DNA from 4 places in the Brevibacillus sp. NRRL NRS-603 genome. Region 4 is predicted to be linked to each of the others. Evidence: riboswitches for the same ligand, from Rfam matches in the RefSeq annotation. Region 4 holds a riboswitch; each other region holds the start of a gene.

Evidence for each region. A riboswitch is a leader RNA that binds a small molecule or an ion and turns the genes downstream of it on or off. The one in region 4 is predicted to bind S-adenosylmethionine.
Region 1: linked by a shared signal. The riboswitch ahead of C7R94_RS25255 (sugar ABC transporter substrate-binding protein) and the one ahead of C7R94_RS17175 (homoserine dehydrogenase) in region 4 are both predicted to bind S-adenosylmethionine.
Region 2: linked by a shared signal. The riboswitch ahead of C7R94_RS25815 (pyridoxal phosphate-dependent aminotransferase) and the one ahead of C7R94_RS17175 (homoserine dehydrogenase) in region 4 are both predicted to bind S-adenosylmethionine.
Region 3: linked by a shared signal. The riboswitch ahead of C7R94_RS16605 (aminotransferase class I/II-fold pyridoxal phosphate-dependent enzyme) and the one ahead of C7R94_RS17175 (homoserine dehydrogenase) in region 4 are both predicted to bind S-adenosylmethionine.

Annotation. Positions count from the first base shown of each region.
Region 1 is NZ_PXZN01000045.1:17,537-20,876, forward strand. Features, by position in the region: gene C7R94_RS25245 (hypothetical protein) at 1-111, shown strand, start outside; gene C7R94_RS25250 (ATP-binding protein) at 270-1,523, opposite strand; SAM riboswitch class I at 1,726-1,845, shown strand; gene C7R94_RS25255 (sugar ABC transporter substrate-binding protein) at 2,048-3,070, shown strand; gene C7R94_RS25260 (sugar ABC transporter ATP-binding protein) at 3,164-3,340, shown strand, end outside.
Region 2 is NZ_PXZN01000046.1:70,256-73,595, forward strand. Features, by position in the region: gene C7R94_RS25810 (hypothetical protein) at 50-520, opposite strand; gene C7R94_RS25815 (pyridoxal phosphate-dependent aminotransferase) at 671-1,852, opposite strand; SAM riboswitch class I at 1,936-2,050, opposite strand; gene C7R94_RS25820 (MFS transporter) at 2,111-3,340, opposite strand, start outside.
Region 3 is NZ_PXZN01000016.1:289,874-293,213, reverse strand. Features, by position in the region: gene C7R94_RS16610 (trans-sulfuration enzyme family protein) at 1-1,087, opposite strand, end outside; gene C7R94_RS16605 (aminotransferase class I/II-fold pyridoxal phosphate-dependent enzyme) at 1,084-2,247, opposite strand; SAM riboswitch class I at 2,342-2,462, opposite strand; gene C7R94_RS16600 (pyridoxamine 5'-phosphate oxidase family protein) at 2,538-2,996, opposite strand; gene C7R94_RS16595 (DUF5665 domain-containing protein) at 3,144-3,340, shown strand, end outside.
Region 4 is NZ_PXZN01000016.1:407,471-410,810, forward strand. Features, by position in the region: gene C7R94_RS17165 (cyclase family protein) at 1-502, shown strand, start outside; gene C7R94_RS17170 (DinB family protein) at 517-1,044, shown strand; cobalamin riboswitch at 1,065-1,269, shown strand; gene C7R94_RS30070 (hypothetical protein) at 1,292-1,468, shown strand; SAM riboswitch class I at 1,657-1,763, shown strand; SAM riboswitch class I at 1,829-1,940, shown strand; gene C7R94_RS17175 (homoserine dehydrogenase) at 2,027-3,292, shown strand; gene C7R94_RS17180 (CapA family protein) at 3,308-3,340, opposite strand, start outside.

The DNA.
Region 1 (3,340 bases), on a different contig from region 4:
CTTGAAAACAATAGGATTCAAGAGCAACCAAACTTGGTCTATTCGGCAGAGATATTGAAAAGCAACGGGGATGTAGATGCCATTACAGGAGAATGGCTGCCATACGAATAAAGAGAGACACCAGGGGGAGACTCCTGGTGTTTCGTTTTGCATAATGCCTTCCCAGAAATTGCATAGTAAAGCGTGAGGGGAAGGGCAACCGCCCGTCATTTGCATCATTAGCGATCGAATGGAAAAAGGCACAGTCCCTCTGCAAAACCTGCATGCAGCTACTGTGCCTTATACGGAAGCATAATGGTGAACTTGGTTCCTACTCGTGGTTTGCTGGTTACATTGACCGTTCCGCCAATCGCATGGATGACATGATAGGAATATGTCAATCCAAGACCGGTCCCAGTTGTTTTCGTAGAAAAATAAATCGTTCCGAGGCGGCTGATCTGTCCTGCATCCATGCCGACACCGTTATCCTTAATAACTAACAGGGCTTTGTTTCGCTCGATGAGCAAGTCCAGAGAGACTTTTCCGTCCGAAATATCTGAACACGCCTCGATGGCATTTTTGATGAAATTCACAAGAACTTGCTTGAACTCGTCTGGATTGGCCTTGATCGTCACAGGTCTCTCAAAGTCTTGCAGTGTAAGCTCCACGTTATGCATATTCGCAAAGGGGAGCATCACTTCGCGGATAGCATGCAGATGCTCGCTCACATTGATAATCTCATGTCGTTCCTTGAGCGGCTTGGAAATCGCAAGGTACTCGGTCAAGATGGCTTCTGTCCGTTGAATTTCATCGAGACTGATACGAATGTATTGATCGACTTTTACCAAATTTTCCGGGCATTCCTGTATTAATTTCAAGAAGCCTTTGACTGCTGTCAGCGGATTGCGAACCTCATGTGCGAGCGATGCAGCAACATGGCTCATCGTCTGGATTTTTTCGTTTTGCGCGTGGCGGATAAACAGCTCCTTATCCGAAACGCATTTGCTGAAAAGCGACATTAATAACCAGAGGCCGAAAAAGTTTTGAATAGGAATCGCTATGGTGTAGTAAACGAGGTGTTGAGTTACATAGGTGGGAAAAAAGTAATAAGTAGTCCCTAAAGCAACCGTAGAAAAAATCGCACTCGTCATAAAAAGATACAGTGTTTTCCGATAACTGGCTTTGTAGTGTCGATACAAAAAGAGTGATATGACAAAATTGACTGTAAGGATCAGCATGGCAACCCATGTCCCTTCTCCACCTAGGTAGTACCGATAAACCAAGGCTTCAATCAGAAGGAGCATGGCAATCTCGATTCCGCCATAAACCAGTCCGAAAAGAATGATGACATGTCGGATATCAAAAAACATGCCATTCATGACACTCGGGGCGAAGGTCATCGCGAGAAACATGCAGGCTGAGCTGGTAATGGCAATAAAGGAACGGCTGTAGTTCCTCATTTTGTCACGGTAATAAATGTTGAAAAACACAAACGGGATAATGGCAAAAAACCATTGAAGAATGACTTCTTTTAATAGACTCATGTAGCATCCCCATCGCAAATATTTGCTAGGCTTGTATCAATCTACGATAATTCGACAAGACACAACAAAATCCCTCTCGATGCTACAGAAGAAACTGGAATATTTATCAAGAAAATTCTTTCGGTAAACCTAGTTGACAGATAGGTAATTGCCAGATTATATTCTGTATATACTTATACAAACGTTTTGAAAATAGAAACTACTCTTATCAAGAGAAGGCTGAGGGAATGGCCCTATGAAGCCCGGCAACCTAGCACGAGAGAATGTGTTCTTTCGAGCCAAGGTGCTAACTCCAACAGGTAGATTACCTGACAGATAAGAGGCGAGAATCTTGTCGATTTTTGTCCTCTTTCTCTGTGAAAGAGGATTTTTTGCGTAGGTGTCGTGGGGAAGAAGCGCATTTCCAGTCTACTCTTCGGCATATGCCCCGCAGTGAGTGAAGACTGTTCGCTTCGGAAGAAATAGCGGGAGCGCTTCAAACGCAGAAGGTTCAGGAAGTAAAAAGAAAAAGGGGGAACATCTCAATGAAAAAGAAACTCGGTCTGATCACATCACTTGTTTTGGCAGCATCTGTTCTTGTGACGGCATGCGGCAGCGGGGCAACAACCGGAACAGGCAGCACAAACGGCGGTGCTTCGGGAGAGAAGGCGAAGAGAATCGCACTGATCATGCGTCAAAACGTAGGGACGTTCTCCGCCCAATATATCAATGGAGTGAAGACAGAGGTAGAGAAAAACGGCGGCGAGTTGACTGTATTCAACGCAGATACCGATCTGGCAAAAATGTCATCCAACCTCGATGCAGCTGTGAACCAAAAGTTTGATGGCATTCTAATCGACCATGGTACGGCAGAAGCGTTACAGCAGGGCACGCAAAAGGCCGTGGATAAAAAAATCCCGGTTGTCTTGTTTGATACAGACATCAACATTCCAGGTGTGCCAGTTGTGGCGCAGGATGACAACAAGTTGGCAGAGCTGAGCCTGGAGAAGCTGGCGGCGGATACAAATGGCAAAGGCAATATTGTGAAAATTTGGGTAGCTGGCTTTGCGCCAATGGAAAAACGTCAAGTGACGTATGAAGCTTTCCAGAAGAAATACCCGGACTTGAAAGAGATTGCGGCATTCGGTTCTGCTACCAACAATACGGCACTCGATACACAGACGCAGATGGAAGCGATCTTGAAAAAGTATCCGAACAAAGGTGACATCACAGCGGTATGGGCGGCTTGGGATGAATTTGCCAAAGGCGCAACACGTGCCATCCAGCAAGCAGGACGTACGGAAATCAAAGTATACTCCATCGATTTGAGTGATGAGGATCTGCAAATGATCCAGGCGGAAAACTCTCCGTGGGCAGCGACGGCAGCGGTAGACCCATCCAATATCGGACGCATCCATGCCCAAACTGTGTTCCAAAAAATCAAAGGCGAGCAAGTGCCAGACAACGTGAAGCTGAACCCAGTGCTGGTGAAACAGGAAGACCTGCCGAAGGATAAAAAAGTAACGATGGGCGACCTGTCCCAATACGTACAAGAGTGGGGCAAGTAAGAACCAAATTGGCTTTTCCCGTTGATTCGTATCCATCAACGGGATTTTTCCTTATAGAGGTGGGAACACGCAGGTAAACAGGAGGTGTGAAACATGTCCACATTGCAGATGAAAGGGATGACGAAACAGTTTTCTGGGGTTCCTGCCCTGCGATCCGTCGATTTTGAGGTGCGCGCAGGAGAGGTTCACGCATTGCTCGGAGCCAATGGCGCGGGAAAGAGTACCCTGATGAAAATCCTCACGGGAGCGTATCAGGCAGATGGCGGTACG
Region 2 (3,340 bases), on a different contig from region 4:
CCTCTTCGTATCAAACGAAAAGGGGTCCATATGTAGGGGCTATATCTTCCTAGGCGATTCGGAACACACGCGGTTTCTCTGTGTGTGGGAGGAAAGAGAGGTCTACATGCGCGGACGCTTCTTCCATACCGATATCGCTAGCCAGCAGCAATGCCTCTTCCTGGAAGGTCGGCGTACAGCTGCCTTCATTCAGTTCACAGAGACGCTTCAATCGCTTCAGTCTCTCTGCGGACTTCTCCACTCTCATGCATTCATTCGTCAGCTCACATACGTTGACGTGACGAGCATCAGCAATCATGCTGATATCATTCACATGGACAATCAGCCTTTTGCCTTCTTCTGTAACAAATCCGATCGAGCAAAAATGCGCACCTGACATTTCCAAACGAGTGAGAACAGCATTGGCGTAAACTTCTCCCGTCCGCAAGCGAATCTGGCCTGCTTCAATGGCTCCGCCGATTTTTCTCTCGTTGGCGATCACCGTATACATATCCGTGTAACCGTTAATCTGATAGCGCATGGTACCCTCCCGCTCTCGCTGAGACTAATTATCATTAACAATGACATCGTATAATGAAAATCATTATCTGTCAATAATGAGAATGATTTTTATTCCAGAAGAAAAAGCCACACTCCATATGCATGGTAGTGTGGCCAATTTGCCTCGCCTTTATTTTGTTTTCGTAAATAACCCTAACCGCTCAATCCGCTGAACCGCTTCTGCGAGACGCTCTTCATTTGATAACAAAGCCGCTCGCACATAGCCCTCACCTGTCGGGCCAAAGCCATTTCCTGGCGCTACGACGACATGCGCTTTTTCCAAAAGCAGGTCAGAGAACTCCACGGATGTGAAGCCGCTTGGAACAGGAAGCCAAGCAAAGAAAGAACCTTGAGATGGCGGAGCTTGCCAACCAATCCGATGGAGATTGGAGTACAAGGCATTGCGGCGGCTCTCGTAGACAGCGACGAGATCGCGGACGCACTGCTGCGAATCCGTCATCGCTTTGGCTGCCGCCATCTGTACTGCACCGAACAGACTGACGAAGTAATGGTCCTGAATGAGGTTAATCAGGCGAACCAGCTCGCGATTTCCTACCATGGCACCAACACGCCAGCCTGCCATGTTGTACGTTTTGGACAAGGTATAAAATTCTACGCCCACTTCTTTTGCACCCGGAACCTGCATGAAGCTGACCGGCTTTTTCCCGTCATAGCTGATCGCCCCATAGGCGAAGTCGTGGCAGACGACGATTTCATGTTTTCGGGCAAAACGAATGGTTTCTTCATAAAACTCCAGTGGTGCGTTGACTGCTGTCGGATTGTTCGGATAGTTGAGAAACATCAGTTTCGCTCGATCCAAATCAGCTTGGGACAGCTGGCTATAGTCTGGCAAGAAGTCATTTTCCGCCTTTAACGGCATCATGACCATCCGTCCGTTGACAACAGCAACCCCCGACCAATAATCCGGATAGCCAGGGTCTGGAACCAGTGCGACATCGCCTGCGTTCATGAGTACTTGGCAAATCTCTACGAGTCCGGTTTTGCTGCCGAACAAAATCGCTACTTCTTCCTCCGGATCGAGGTCCACATCGAATTCTTGTTTATACCAATGAGCCACTGCCTGCTTCAGTTCCACGCGTCCCTGAAAAGGCGGATATTTGTGATGGAGTGGTTGTGCCGCTTGCGCCTGTAATTCTTCAATAATGTGCGGCGGTGTCGGCAAATCGGGATTGCCCTGCCCCAGGTTAATGACGTCATGGCCTTGCGCAATGACCTTGTTTACTTTTGCCACCAGGGTCGCAAAAAACTGGGTAGGGAGTCGATCAATCATGTCGGAGGGTTGAATGCGCATCTTTCTTCCATTCCTTTCTTGGGCCCAATACAGTAAAACCCCCTTTTTCCATACAGAAAAAGGGGGAGATCAGCTTGGTCACGTCCTTATCTGTCAGGAAAAAATCCTGCTGGAATTGGCACAGCATCTGTCCATCTCATGGAACAGATCCGCTGCCGGGCTTCATAGGGCCAGTCCCTCCACCTCTCTGAATAAGTGAAACACACGGAATATACTGTTTTTTCGTCTATATCATACTACTTGAGCACGTAAACCGTGTCAAGATGCTTGATTCTGTACCGGCACTTGATGTCTTCTTTTTCGAAAAGAGGTGTGGAAGGCGAAGAAGGCAACAGACAACAGACACAAGCCTGCCATCACGAACAAGAGCCCCTGTGCGTGAATTGATTGGAAGATGAAGGCGCCGAGCAATGGTCCAAGCATTCGCCCAGCCGATCCAGTCCCTGCAATCAGTCCTTGGATAAAGCCCTCTCGTCCCTCAGGCGTAAACTGTGCAGCTACTGCCGGCACCGCTGGCCACACGAGCATTTCACCCAGCGTCATGATGAACATTCCCGCTACAAAGCCTGCATAAACGGTTGACTGAGACAAAATCAACATCGACAAGGCAAAAATATAAGCGCCCAAGAGCATTTGCGCTTTTAGCGTACGGGCAAAGCGTCGAATGACCCATGCAATCAATGGCTGACCAAACAGGATCAAACCGCCGTTCAGCGTCCACAGCAGACTGTATTGACGAAGAGAAATACCCAAGGATTGCATATAGGTCGACAGCACCGTCGTCCATTGTACATAGACAATCCAGCTAATTAATAGCCCCCCGCATAATAGCAGCAAGGCTCCCCATACCACCTTTGACTCTTGCTGTGGTTGTTGCGGCACATCACCAGTTGCCTCTTCAGACATGCTTTGTCCAGCGGTCGGGTTTTGGCGTTGTTGTTCCGCCTTTTTTAGCTGACGCGGCAAAATGAGCATGAACATGGCGAGGACGATCACTTGCGAGATGGCATTACCGAAAAACGTCCAGGCAAATGACACACTTGCCAAAAAGCCACCCAACGCAGAACCGGCAGCAACTCCCACATTGAGGGAGACATAAATCAGATTGATTCCTTTCCGTCCTCCGTCCGGCCATAACACGACGGCCAGTGCATTCATCACAGGAGAAAGTGATCCGTAAAAAAGTCCATTCAACAGAAGCAAGACAACATAAATCGTAAAATCCTGCGTAACACCTAATCCGAGCGAAATCAGGATAACACCTATGGAACCGACAATGATGGTGCGCATTTTGCCCCAGCGGTCAAACATCATCCCGCCAACAATACTCCCGATCAAGAATGCGCCTTGATTTAAAAGCAACAAGAAGCCGGCTACAGTCAGCGGCTTTCCGAGATGGTTATGAATATAAATCGTGACCAGCGGCCAAATACATGCCATTCCGGTAGAAAAAATGACGGCAGCAATCGCCAATAGACGAATGCTGCT
Region 3 (3,340 bases), 120 kb from region 4:
CTAAGCCAGCTGACAATCTGATCAAACCATCTGTGATTCCCCTTGCTGCTCTTTCCTCAGCAGGCATCGCTGCATGTGACATCGTAGCCGGGTACGAGAGAATTGTTTCCACTGCCCCGAGGCTGACAGCCACAATCGGCAATTTCACGCGATCAAACAGCGCTTTTGCTCGCTCGCGGCTCCCTACATCAAAGGAAAGAACAGCCCCATGACCAGTCGCTTGTTGTGTTTGAATCAGGTGGCCGGGGTGATCCGTCAGTCCCGTATAGTAAACTCGGCTTACTTGTGGATGCGCAGACAACCAGTCAGCCAGGCTCGCGGCTGTCTTCGTGCTCACATCCAGCCGGGCTTTCAATGTTTTGAGCCCACGCATCACGAGCCAGCAGTCCTGCACACCCAAAATCGCTCCCATGCCATTCTGGATAAAGTAGAGCTGCTCCCCTAACGAAGCCTCTCTGGTCACGGCCAGACCAGCCACAACATCACTATGCCCTCCGATAAACTTGGTTGCACTATGAATGACCACATCTGCGCCCAGTTCCAATGGACGCTGATAATACGGGGTAAGGAATGTATTATCAACAATGACGAGCAAGCCGTGTTCCTTCGCGATACGAGAAACCGTTGCAATATCTGTCACCTTTAAGGTGGGATTGGAGGGGGTCTCCAGGTAAACTCCTTTCGTTACCGGTGTAATGGCTGCACGAACAGCTTCTGTATCTGTTGCATCCACGAACGTAACGGAGATGCCCATTCTCGACAATACTTTGGTCAAAAAACGAAACGTGCCACCGTAGACATCTTCTGCCACTACAACATGGTCTCCTGCTGAAAACAGCATGAACACGCTGGAAATGGCAGCCATGCCCGATGAGAACGCGAAACCGCGTGCGCCTCCTTCCAGAGACGCAATGGCTTCCTCCAAAGCCTGCCTGGTCGGATTGCCTGATCTGGCGTAATCAAAAGCACCTGGCTGATCGATATCAGCCTGATGAAACGTGGAAGCTTGATAAATCGGAACCGACGACGCACCTGTGAACGGGTCAATGCAAGTGGAACCGTGGAGGATCTTGGTTGCGAAATTCATCGTACACTCCCTCCTACAGCCAAACTAGCATTCAAGGCTTGAAACAAATCGGCTATTACATCATCTGGATGCTCGATGCCAACCGACAGTCGCAACAATCGATCACAAACACCGACATGCTCTCTCACTTCTTGGGGGATATCGGCGTGAGTCTGCGTCGCCGGATACGTACACAATGACTCGACACCACCCAGACTTTCCGCAAAGGACACGATTTGCAGATTTTGCAGGAACAACCCCACCTGCTCCACATCGCGTACGCGGAACGATACCATCCCACTATGACCAGTCGCTTGATTCACTTGGATCTCATGCCCCGGATGCTCTGCCAGACCTGGATAAAATACCTCCGCTACTGCCGGATGCTCACGCAGCTTTTCCGCTACAATCAAGGCATTGGATTGATGGCGCTCCATCCGCAATGCCAATGTTTTCATCCCGCGAATGAGAAGCCAGCAATCCTGCGGTCCGAGCACAGCACCGATTGAATTGTGCAAAAACCGGATTTTTTCCGACAACTCTTCCCCTTTTGTTACGATGAGTCCAGCCAGCACATCGTTATGTCCTGCCAAATACTTGGTTGCACTATGTAAGACGATATCTGCACCAAGCTCCAGCGGGCGTTGACAATATGGAGTTAAGAATGTGTTGTCTACAATCGTCAGTAGCCCGTGCTGTTTTGCCAATTGCGTTACTGCTCGAATATCGGTAATCTGCATAAGCGGATTGGTTGGTGTCTCGACGAAGATAGCCTTTGTATCTGGGCGAATCGCATCTTGGAGTGCACCTATGTCACGCAAATCCACGTACGAAAACGTCAGACCATAGCGAGAGAGTACTTGCTCGAACAATCGATAGGTTCCCCCGTACAGATCGAGTGAAACGATTAAATGATCCCCTTGGGAAAACAAGCCCATGACGGTATGAACAGCAGCCATTCCAGAGGCGCAAGCGAATCCTGCATCTCCTGATTCCGCTTCAGCGATGGTCTCCTCCAAAATGGTGCGAGTAGGATTAGCTGTGCGCGTATAATCATATCCAGTGCTCTGTCCCAAGGCAGGATGACGATAAGCCGTTGCATAGTAAACAGGAAAGCTCACCGCCCCTGTTTTTTCGTCTCTACCTACTCCCGCCTGAATCAATTTCGTTTCCAATTTCATGTCTATTTCTCTCCCTCCAATAGTGTACGAGGGCATCAAAAAAGCCCTCTTTCCTCTGAAAGAAGGCTTTGTTTACGTCACCGTAAGCAAATCCTTCTCATCTTTCAGAGTTTGATAACTCTGCAGGAATTAGCACCATTATCTCCCTGTTAAAAATACAGGTGATTGGTTGCCGGGCATCATCGGGCCAGTCCCTCCGCCGCTCTGGATAAGAAGATTGCTATTCAATTCGATTGACCCTAATACTAAAGGATCGGCAGGATTCCTGTCAACAATTTATTTCCACCCGATTAATTTGCATCTTTCAAGGCGGTCATAACTTGATTGTCCAGCTTCGCTGCTGCGTTTTTGTCATACGTTTTTTCATACTGAGGTTCTACGGAAATTCGGGAACCGTAAAACATAATATCACGAACAGCCTCAATTTTAATCTCTGCCATGGCCAGCTTGAGTGGAACACCTTCCAAGCGGTCAGTTTTGACAACAGCACGACCATTAATGGCGAAAGACGAGCCGGCACCAATCAAATGGAGGACAACCTGCGGTTCCTTCTCAATATTTGCCAAAATACGTGAGCGATTATCCACGGCAAAACGAATCGTATCGGCGCTGACAGCATACGTCCAGGACAAGGAGCTGAGCGATGGTGCCCCTGACTCATGGTCTACTGTGCCCAAGGTAACAAAACGCTCCTTTTGCAAGAGCTTAAATAAATCTTCGGAAAGAGATTGGGAAACAGTTTCAGCCATTTCAAAGCCTCCTAACAAACGTTTTGTACGTTCATTGTACCCTTCGCCTAGCTGATAGGCAAACGTTTCCTCTCCACCTTGATTCTGGTTGTCTTTTTCCCTAGACTGGAAGGTAATCATACCGAATGATGGAAGGGGTTGGACAGGTTGTCGCCTACAGACCGCCTCATACAGCAAATTGATCAAGTTCTTGAAGAGCTTCAGGAAGTTCGAAAGGTAAATGAGCGAATGCATAAAATTGCGATGTTCTTAGAAGATATCCGACTAGCAGATGTCATCCAAAATTACACAGCCCCGCGCAAGCTCCTCTGGATCAATTTCCTAGCAGGTCTCGCCCGGGGTCT
Region 4 (3,340 bases):
CCATGTAGATGCTCCCCTGCACATGGTGAATGCTGGCGATACATTTGAGAGTATCTCCTTGGAGAAGCTAGTTGGCAATTGCAAAGTTCTCGATCTCACATCGGTAGAAGACAGGATCACTCGCGCCGACTTGGAGAGCTTCGATCTTGCGCGAGGAGATTTTGTTCTGTTTAAAACGAAAAACTCCTTTGAAGAGGCGTTCTCTTTTGAATTCATCTTTCTGTCAGAGGAAGGTGCGGAATATTTAAGTGAGCTGGGGGTGCGGGGCATTGGCACCGATGCTCTTGGGATTGAACGCAGCCAGGAAGGACACCCCACACACAAAAAGCTGTTTGCAGCAGGAGTCATTGTTGTGGAAGGCTTGCGCCTAGCAGAGGTTCCGCCAGGCGAGTATTTTCTGGTAGCAGCACCACTCAAGCTGATCGGTACGGATGCAGCCCCGGCAAGGGTCCTGTTGTTTGAAGGCTTGCATAGCAATTTGTCTATTGAAACTGAATGCTGAGGAGTGGGAAACATATGCTCAGACGACCAGAGCGCGATGAACACGCTGCTTATTTTGACTATTATATTGGTCTTGTACCCGAGGGGGAGCTCCAAACGATCCTCACGGAGCAAGGAGAGAGGCAAGTCGCGTTATTTTCGTCACTTGCGCCCGAGCAAATGGATTATCGGTATGCACCAGGCAAATGGTCGGTTAAAGAGGTGTTGGGTCATCTCATCGATTCAGAACGCATCATGAGCTATCGCTTGCTGAGAATCGCGAGAGGAGATCAGACACCCCTCGTCGGTTTTGATGAGAATGCTTTTGTCGAACACGGGTATTTTCAGCTAAGAGACCTGTCTGATTTACTGGAAGAGTATAAGGCTGTTCGTGCTTCCACAATCGCGCAGGTGCGAGGAATCTCTTCAGAAGCGTGGTTGCGTACGGGAGTTGCCAACGGAAACAAGCTTTCTGCAAGGACGTTGGCCTATGTGATCGCTGGACACGAAGCTCACCACAGTACCATTTTGAAAGAGCGGTATTTGGGGGAAGGTAAAATCTGAGGGTAGTAGTGAGAAAGACAATTTCATAGGTGGAAACAGGTTCCTTAGGGCGTAACGAATTCGCATAAGGATAATAGGGAAGCTCGGTGCAAATCCGACACGGTCCCGCCACTGTAAGAGGGGAGTCAGCGTCCAATAAGCCACTGGTCTATCAAAATAGACGGGGAAGGCGACGCTAGACGATGAACCCATAGTCAGGAGACCTGCCTGTTTCGACAACACTGATAGACCTACGGGAGATAGGGAGGTGTTAGAAATGGCTTGTGAAAAATTGCGAGTGGAAAAGTACGTCCCTCCTTTTCGTGCATTTTCTAACGATCGTCACGGTCGAGCTGAAAATGCTCTTTTTATTTTGGGCAGGATAAAAGAAGAGGGGGTGTGCGATGATGCAACTTTTTATTTGCCAATGGTGCGGATATGTTGAGGAAGAAGAGCGGCCTGAGGAATGCCAGAAGGGCGTGTTTCATTGCACTTGCTGTAGCGTGGAAGAGGTAGAAAGCCTGTTCACTCACAACTGAAAGCCTAGCCCAATCAGCTTGCAATCAGAAAAGAAAGAATTTTGTTGACGCTTGCCTTGGAATTTCTTAGAATAAAGCTCAACAGCATAAAAGGTTCTTATCCAGAGAGGTGGAGGGTCTGGCCCGATGAAGCCCGGCAACCGTTGCATATTGCGACAAGGTGCCAATTCCTGCGAGACGTTTCGTCTCGAAAGATAAGAAGCGGGTTACTCCATTAGTAGATGAACCTTCTTCTTATTGAAGAAGGTTTTTTTAATTTCATATTTTCTTTATCCAGAGAGGTGGAGGGACTGGCCCGATGAAGCCCGGCAACCGTCACGCATATTTTGTGACAAGGTGCCAATTCCTGCAGGACATATACGTCCTGGGAGATAAGGAGGGGGAGCATTAGCTGCTAACAAGCCTTCTTCTTATCGAAGATGGCTTTTCTTTTTATCTAAAATTCGGGGTATGGGGTGGTCAGGATGAGTGCAGAAGTGGTACGCGTGGGATTATTGGGATTGGGGACAGTGGGTGGAGGTGTAATCAAGACAATTCGTTCACAACAGGAGAAGCTGGCTTCTCGTCTGGGAAAACGAATAGAGATCGTCAAGGCATTGGTGCGTGACTCGGAAAAAGAGCGGGCGGTTCATGTCGACCCAGCTTTACTGACAACAGACTTTGAGGATGTATTGAGAAGCGATGTGGATATCGTGGTGGAGGTTATGGGCGGTGTAGAACCTACCTATGACTACGTTCGTGCTTTGATTGAAAAGGGCTGCCATGTGGTAACTGCTAACAAAGAACTCCTGGCGAAAAAAGGAACAGAGCTAGTTGATTTGGCAAATCAGCATCAAGTGCATCTTGCCTATGAAGCCAGTGTGGCAGGGGGCATCCCGATCTTGAGCGTGCTGAGGCAGTTCCTACGAACGAACGATATCCAAGGCGTTCGCGGTATTCTAAACGGAACAACGAACTTCATTTTGACGAAAATGGAAGCAGAGCAGCTCTCTTACCAGGAAGTGCTCAAGCAAGCGCAGGAGCTGGGCTATGCGGAAGCAGACCCTCGTTCGGATGTAGAAGGCTTTGATGCTATGTACAAATTGTATATCTTGGCACAGCTTGTTTACGGAGAATCGCTGCCTTTAGCAGATGTTGTTCGCAAAGGAATTGCAGATTTGTCAGCAGGTCACATTCGGATTGCGAGCGAGCTGGGGTACCGGATCAAGCTGATCGCGCAGGCGAATCAAGCTGAAAAAGGAATTCGCCTATCTGTTGAACCAACCATGCTTCCGCTGAGCCATCCGTTGGCGCAAATCCACGACGCGTTTAATGCTGTCCAGCTATCCGGCAACATCGTGGGAGACTTGTTGTTTACAGGAAGAGGGGCAGGAGAGCTGCCAACAGCAAGTGCAGTCGTGGAGGATTTGGCCTATTTATTGACACAGCCATTCACGCCGCATCCTACCTGGAAAGAGAAGACGGCTGACAAAGCTGGTGTCTCGGTGGACTCGGAAGAACAAGTCCTATGTTATCTTGAGGGCTCATGTCATACTGCGACGCCAGATCGTGTCTTGCAATTCCTTCAGCTGGCAGGAGTGAACGTGCATAAATTAAAGGTCCAATTCGACTTGGGTGGCGTCTTGCGCGCAGGCTTGATCGTGACAGGAATCAGTGAAGAGCACGTGTCCTTATTGAAAAAGGATTTTGGCTTAGAAGTGCGCTGCTTCCCGATTCTTGAATCTGCGTAAGTATGGCTTCTTTTGTCAGGGGGCAGTCTCCGCCGCTTTTGCACGTGG